Regions from separate parts of the Variovorax sp. P1_G12 genome, predicted to be linked through region 2. Evidence: riboswitches for the same ligand, from Rfam matches in the RefSeq annotation. Region 2 holds a riboswitch; the other holds the start of a gene.
The links. A riboswitch is a leader RNA that binds a small molecule or an ion and turns the genes downstream of it on or off. The one in region 2 is predicted to bind glycine.
Positions count from the first base shown of each region.

Region 1: it holds a riboswitch for glycine, as region 2 does, so the genes downstream of both, gcvT (glycine cleavage system aminomethyltransferase GcvT) here and AC1D2O_RS12630 (FAD-dependent oxidoreductase) in region 2, are expected to answer to the same signal.

Region 1 covers NZ_JBFUBW010000004.1:249,380-252,981, forward strand. The annotation lists gene AC1D2O_RS06845 (TRAP transporter large permease) at 1-874, shown strand, start outside; gene AC1D2O_RS06850 (hypothetical protein) at 956-1,483, shown strand; glycine riboswitch at 1,527-1,613, shown strand; glycine riboswitch at 1,632-1,746, shown strand; gene gcvT (glycine cleavage system aminomethyltransferase GcvT) at 1,762-2,958, shown strand; gene gcvH (glycine cleavage system protein GcvH) at 3,014-3,391, shown strand; gene gcvP (aminomethyl-transferring glycine dehydrogenase) at 3,417-3,602, shown strand, end outside.
Region 2 covers NZ_JBFUBW010000009.1:135,661-139,262, reverse strand. The annotation lists gene AC1D2O_RS12635 (D-amino acid dehydrogenase) at 1-858, opposite strand, end outside; glycine riboswitch at 948-1,065, opposite strand; glycine riboswitch at 1,066-1,167, opposite strand; gene AC1D2O_RS12630 (FAD-dependent oxidoreductase) at 1,190-2,425, opposite strand; glycine riboswitch at 2,504-2,610, opposite strand; gene AC1D2O_RS12625 (helix-turn-helix domain-containing protein) at 2,862-3,596, opposite strand.

The DNA of each region.
Region 1 (3,602 bases), on a different contig from region 2:
CGCGCTGCAGGCCACCAGCGCCGAGCTCGGCGTGATCATCCCGCCCTCGATCCCGATGATCCTGTACGGCGTCAGCGCCGAGGTCTCGATCGGCGAGCTGTTCATCGCCGGCTTCGGCCCGGGCATCCTGATCAGCCTGGCCCTGATGGCCTTCGTCTACGTCTATTGCAAGTTCAAGGGACTGGGCAAGAACGACGGCGACGGCCGGCTCGGCGTCGGCACCGCGACCTGGCGCGCCGGCTGGGCGCTGCTGATGCCGGTGATCATCCTCGGCGGCATCTACGGCGGCATCTTCACGCCCACCGAGGCGTCGGCGGTGGCGGTGCTCTACGCGCTGATCGTCGGCACGCTGATCTACCGCGAGATCAGGCCGGCCGGACTCTATGCGGTGCTGCGCAAGTCGGTGGTGTCGTCGTCGGTGATCATGTTCATCATCGCCAACGCCGGGCTGTTCGCCTTCCTGATCACGCGCGCCGGCGTGCCCGACGCCATCGGCCGCTGGCTGCAGGAGGTGCTGCAGTCGCCGGCGATGTTCCTGCTCGGCGTCAATGGCGCCCTGTTCGTGATCGGCATGTTCATCGAGACCAGCGCGGCGATCATCGTGCTGGCGCCGATCCTGGCGCCGGTGGCGATGCACTTCGGCATCGATCCGGTGCACTTCGGCCTGGTGATGGTGGTGAACCTGGCGCTCGGCATGATCACGCCGCCCTTCGGCGTCAACCTGTTCGCGGCCTGCACCGTGGCGCGCATTTCGCTCGACCGCATCGTGCCCTACCTGGTCCCGTTCGTGCTGGTGATCCTGGCCTGCCTGATGGTGGTCACCTACGTGCCCGGCATCTCGCTCGGGCTGCGCGACCTGGTCTACTCGAAATAGCGCCGATGCCGGCGGTTTCACGACGCCGTCACGCAAGAGGCCCATGCTGCGGCGCTCGACCACCGAACGCCGCAGCACCCCATGTTCCTCATCAAGACCGACAAGGCGCGCCATGAACTCCGCCCCGGCTGCCGCAGCCTGGGCCAGCGCGAACGCGCCCTGCTGCTGATGGCCGATGGCCAGCGGTCGGTGACCGACTTCGGCCAGCTGTTCGGCGGCCGGGACGAAGCCGGGCGTGTCGCGCTGCATCTGGTGCGCGAAGGCTACCTCCTGGATCGCGGACCCCTGGCGCAGGACCGCGTGCCGATGCCGGTGCAGCAACAGCCGGCCGACCCCGCGCCGGCCGCGGCCGATGCCTTCGACGGCAAGCGCTCGCTCGCCACCACGCGCATGTTCCTTTTCGATCTGTGCGAACGCATGTTCGTGCGCCGCGATCCCCTGCTGGCCGAGCGCTTTCGCGAGCTGCTGCGGGAGGCGCGCGACCGCGCCGCGATGCTGGCCGTGGCGAGCGAGATGCTCGACGAAATCGAACAGGCAGCGGGCACCGAACGCGCCGAGTCGATCCGCGAGCGCATCGACCGGCTGCTGCCTTCGACGGCCGTGCACTGAAAAACGCCGGCCGGGCGGCCGCCGATTCCCTTACACTCGCCCGGTCAGGAGAGCGTCCCGCCACCATGGGACCGCCGAAGGCGCAGGTCCCTCGAAACACGGGCCCGAACGCTCAGGCAAAAGGACTGACGAAGCGCCCGTTCCCGGGCGTTTCCTTGCTGGAGAGAGGCGGTTCGTCGCGCAGTCGCGCCGGTCCGTCCACCGAAGGAGCAAACCCCGATCGTGGGGCGAATCTCTCAGGTAAAGCGGACAGCAGGGGTGGCCCATGGCTTCTCGCCATGGAACTAGACTGCCCCTTTGGAGATACGCCCTTGGCCGCCGCATCCGACGATCTGCAGAAGACCCCGCTCCACGGCCTCCACCTGGAGCTCGGCGCCCGCATGGTGCCCTTTGCCGGCTACGCGATGCCGGTGCAATACCCCGCCGGCCTGATGGCCGAGCACAAGCACACGCGCGAGGCCGCCGGCCTGTTCGACATCTCCCACATGGGACAGCTGCGCCTGGCCGGCCCCGATGCCGCCGCCGCCTTCGAGAGCCTGATGCCGGTCGACGTGATCGGCCTGGCGCCCGGCAAACAGCGCTACGGGCTGCTGCTGAACGACGAAGGCGGCATCCTCGACGACCTGATGTTCTTCAACGAAGGCCAGGATTCGCTGTTCGTGATCGTCAACGGCGCCTGCAAGCAGGCCGATATCGCGCACATCACGGCCCGGATCGGCCAGCGCTGCCAGGTGCTGCCGATGCCCGACCACGCGCTGCTCGCGCTCCAGGGGCCGCAGGCCGCGGCCGCGTTGGCGCGCCTGTCGCCCGGCATCGAGCGCTTCGTCTTCATGACCGGCGGCACGGTGCAGATCGGCGGCATCGCGGCCTTCGTGACGCGCAGCGGCTACACCGGCGAGGACGGTTTCGAGATCTCGGTCGCCGCCCGCGACGCCGAGCCACTGGCCCGCCTGCTGCTGGCCCAGCCCGAGGTGAAGCCGATCGGCCTGGGCGCGCGCAACTCGCTGCGGCTGGAAGCCGGCCTGTGCCTCTATGGCAGCGACATCGACGCCGGCACCACGCCGGTCGAGGCCTCCCTCGGCTGGGCGATCCAGAAGGTGCGGCGCACGGGCGGCGCACGCGAAGGCGGCTTCCCCGGCGCGGCCAGGGTGCTGGCGCAGCTCACCGCCGCCAACGGCGCGGCCGGCCACCTGGACCACGAGACGCTCAAGCGCAAGCGGGTCGGCCTGGTGGCGCTGGAACGCATTCCGGTGCGCGACGGCACGATGCTCGAATCCTTCGAGGGCGGCCTGGCCATCGGCCAGGTCACCAGCGGACTGCTGGGCCCGACCGTCGACCGGCCGGTCGCAATGGGCTACGTCGCGCTGGCCTATGCCGAGCCCGGAACACGGATCCAGGCCATCGTGCGCGGCAAGCCGGTGCCGATGGAAGTGAGCACCCTGCCCTTCGTTCCCGCGCGCTACCACCGGGGCTGAGGCCTTCCTCGATTTCTCGATTTCTTCAAGCCAGACACTTTTCAAGGAGATTTTCATGAGCCTCAAGTACACCAAGGACCACGAGTGGGTGCGGCAGGAAGCCGACGCGGCGCTGGTCACGGTCGGCATCACGGTGCATGCGCAGGACGCCCTCGGCGACGTGGTCTTCGTCGACCTGCCCGAAGTCGGCAAGAGCTTCGCCCAGGGCGATGTCGCCGGCGTGGTCGAGTCGGTCAAGGCCGCGGCCGACGTGTTCATGCCGGTGTCTGGCGAGATCACCGAGGTCAACGAGGCGCTGCGCGCCGATCCCTCGCTCGCCAACAGTGCACCGATGGACGCCGGCTGGTTCTTCAAGGTGCGCGTGAGCGACCCCGCGCAGCTCGAGCCGCTGCTCGACGAAACCGCCTACGCGAAATTCTCCGCCGACAACTGACCCCTACGCCCGACCGGACCCTTCCATGCCGACGCCCGTGCTGCCCACTGCCCCCTCGCTCAGCGAACTCCAGAACGCCGAAGAATTCATCGCGCGCCACATCGGCATCGAAGCCGAGGACGAAGTCCGCATGCTCGCCGCCGTCGGCTCGGCCACGCGCGCCGAGCTTATCGACGGCATCGTGCCGCCGGCCATCCGCCGGCGCCGGCCG
Region 2 (3,602 bases):
CGGCATCGTGACCGAATAGCCCTTGGCCGGGTAGATCGGCAGGCGGATTCCGAGCGGCGCCGCGTAGAGTGGGCTCAGCGAGCCCATCGCCAGCACGAAGGCGTCGCCGCGGATACGCTGGAAGCGGCCCTCGCTGTCGGTCGCCTCGACGTGATCGATGCTGCCGCCGGCTTCGCGCAGCGCGGTCACGGTGTGGCTCATGAGGAAGCGCACGCCGGCCGCCTCGGCCAGCTTGACCAGCTCTCGCGCGAAGCGGTTGGCGTCGCCCGATTCGTCCTCCGCGGTGTAGGTGGCGCCGGCGAGCTGCGCACGGATGTGGGAGAGCGCGGGCTCGAGCTTCACCGCCTCGTCGGCCGAAATCACCCGCCGGTCGCAGCCGAGCGCGCGCATCTGCTCGGCCGGCTTCAGCGCCGCATCGAACTCTTTCTGCGTCGTGTAGAAGTGCAGGATGCCCTGGGTGCGCTGGTCGTAGTCCAGGCCGGTGTCGCGCCGCAGCTGCTGCAGGGTGTCGCGGCTGTAGGTGCCCAGGCGCACGATCTGCTCGATGTTGTGGCGGGTGCGCGCCGGCGTGCATTCGCGCAGGAACTGCAACCCCCAGAGCCACTGGCGCATGTCGGCGCGGATGCGGAACAGCAAGGGCGCATCTTCCTTGCCGAGCCATTGCAGCACCTTGAGTGGCGCCCCCGGGTTGGCCCAGGGCTCGGCATGGCTGACCGAGATCTGCCCGCCATTGGCGAAGCTGGTTTCCGCCGCCGGCGTGGCCTGGCGGTCGATCACGGTCACTTCGTGGCCGAGTTGCTGGAGGTAGTAGGCCGAAGTCACGCCGAGCAGGCCGGCGCCAAGAACGATCACGCGCATATCGAGAACCCTTGAAGGTTGCAGCGCTTGAACGCAACGGCGACGGAATGCTGTCGACAACGAAAGCAACCGGACCGAGAGTCCAAGTTGCCGCTCCCCCTGTCCTCGGTACCTGAGAGATTCACCCGCTGCGCCCGCAGCGGGTTTGCTCCTTCGGTGCACCACGCGCGCATGCAAGCGGCGTGATGGCTCTCCAGACGGCTTTGACAGTGAACTGCAGTACAGGCTCATCTTGTGAGCCGACCTGAGCGTTTATGGGAGTTTGCGCCTTCGGTGGGGCCCGTGGGCCCGCTCTCCTGCAGAGTGCGGATTGTAGCGGCGCAGCGCCGGCCTAGGGGCGCCGGAAGGCGAAGTCGAGCTCGGGCCGCAGGCCGCTGACGATGCGCGCGATCGACTTGCCCGCGCCGCAGGCATGGATCCAGGTCCGGCTGCCGGGCGCGGTATTCAGGAACAGGTTGGGCAAGCGCGTCTTGCCGATCATCGGCAGCCGGTTGGTGCTGACCGCATGCATGGCGGTCTCGAAGCTCGCCTGCTTGGCGTCGGCGACGCCGGGCAGCAGCATCTCGGTGCGGCGCACGATCGCCTGGAAGCGGTCCGAGTCGGGCTCGGCCGCCTCGTCGAGCCCGGCCTGCACGACGGCCTGAATCCGCAACTGCTCGCCGGCCGCCGTTTCGACGCGCGTGATGCGCAGCTTTCCCTGCCGGTCGCGCAGCGCGATGCGCGGCGCCTTCGCCGGGTCCAGGATCGGCATGGTGACGATGTACTCGCGCAGGAAGCGCAGCGGCATGTCGATGCCCAGGTCCTCGGCGTGCGGCACGCTCGAGGCCCCCAGCGCCAGCACGTAGGCCTGGGCGCGCAGCGTGGCGGGCTGGCCGGCGGCATCGAGCAGTTCGACGTGGTCGAGGCGGCCGTCGCGCTCCACGAGCGAGACCACCGTGTGCCCGGTCATGAAGCGCACCCCCGCCGCACGGCACAGGAACACCAGGCTGGCCGCGAATTGCGTCGCATCGCGCGCCGGATCCTCGAGCGCATGGGTCGCCCCGGCCAGCTTGCCGCGGATCGCCTTCAGCGCCGGTTCCATGCCGATCGCTTCGTCGGCCGACAGCAGCCGCTCCTCGCAGCCGAGCCCCGTCCAATGGCTTGCCCGGGCCGTCCGCACGCGGAAGGCCTCGGGGTCGGTGAAGAGGTTCAGGAGGCCGGCCGCCCGCGGGCCCTGCGGCACGCCAGCTTCGTCGCGCAGCGCCCGAGCGCTCTTGCGGCTGTAGGCGGCCAGGCGCACGAGATGGTCGAGAGAATCGCGTTTCGGCGGCGTGCCCATGGCCTGGTCGATCAGGCCGGCCAGCCGGCGGCGCATGCGGCCGCACATCTTGGTCCAGCGTTGAGCGGTCCGGGGCGCTGCGAGTCCGGGCCGCACTGCGGGCGAATGTGCACCGACCGCGGCCAGGCCGCGCGCCTTGGCCGCCGGCGTCGCGTGCCGGTCGACCACGGTCACTTCATGACCGAGCTGCTGAAGGTAATAGGCCGAAGTCACGCCGAGCAAGCCGGCGCCAAGTACAACCACGCGCATGTCCGAATCCTTTTGGGATGGCATGAACGGCGGGCGTTAGCGCTTACTGTGAAAGCGGCAAGACCCGGGGTTCAGACTGCCGCTCCCCCTGTCTCTGTTACCTGAGAGTTTCACCCGCTGCGTCCGGCAGCGGGTTTGCTCCTTCGGTGCACCACTTGGCGTGGTGACTCTCCAGTCGGCGATTGATCAAAAAATAGGCAGTGGCCGAATCGCATGGCGATTCACCTGAGCGTTCATGGGAGATTGCGCCATCGGTGGGACGGGTGCGTCCGCTTTTCTGCTCGCCGGATTTTATCGAGGAAACCGGTTTCGTGCTTTCAGGCCGGCGCCGGGCCGCCAGCGCGGCGTAGTCCGCGCTTCGCCCGGACGGGCGGCCTGCTGCTTCCCCCTCGGGGGGCAGCGAGTACACGAATTGACGAGCGTGGGGGTCAGCAGGTCAGCCCCGGCGCAGGCGCGTGAACAGCTCGAACTCCCAGTTGCGCATGCCCAGCAGCAGCGTGTAACCCTCGCGCTCCTTGGGCGACAGCTTCTGATCGGTCTGGTGCTGCTGGGCGAAGTCCTGCGCGACCCGTTGCAGCCGGTCGAGGAAGGCCGGCGCCAGCGACTTGCTGATCGAGCCGTGCACCAGCAGCAGGCCTTCGGCGGGGCCGTCGAAACCGCCGCGGTAATAGTCGAGCACCACGTTTTCGCGGAAGAAATCCATCACCGGCCCGTGCGGACGCCAGCGGAAGGTCTTGGCGAGCTTGAGCCGGTAGCGGTTCAGCGGCCGCAGTTCGATGATGCCGATCCGGTCGAGCTGGACCAGGTAGCCGATGCACTCGGCCTCGCTGATCCGGTAGGCGGCGACGATCTGCTCCAGCGTCCACTGGCTCAGCACGCAGATTGCCAGCAGCAGGAGCTTCTTGTCCTTGACCACCGCCTTCTCCTGCTCGAGGGTGAGTTCCTTGAGCAGGGGCTGAGCGTCCGCCACCCGGCGGGCCAGCTCGGCGAAGTCGATCTTGAGCGCCCGGCAGATCGCGTCGACCCGCGTCAGCGGCATGTCGCCCTTGGCCAGCATCCGCTTGACGCTGGATTCCGCCATGTCCAGAGATCTGGCCAGGTCGGCATAGGTCATGCGGGCGGTCTTGAGTTCGCTCTTGAGTGCGTTGACCAGGTCGACGGTGGTGCTCATGTCTGG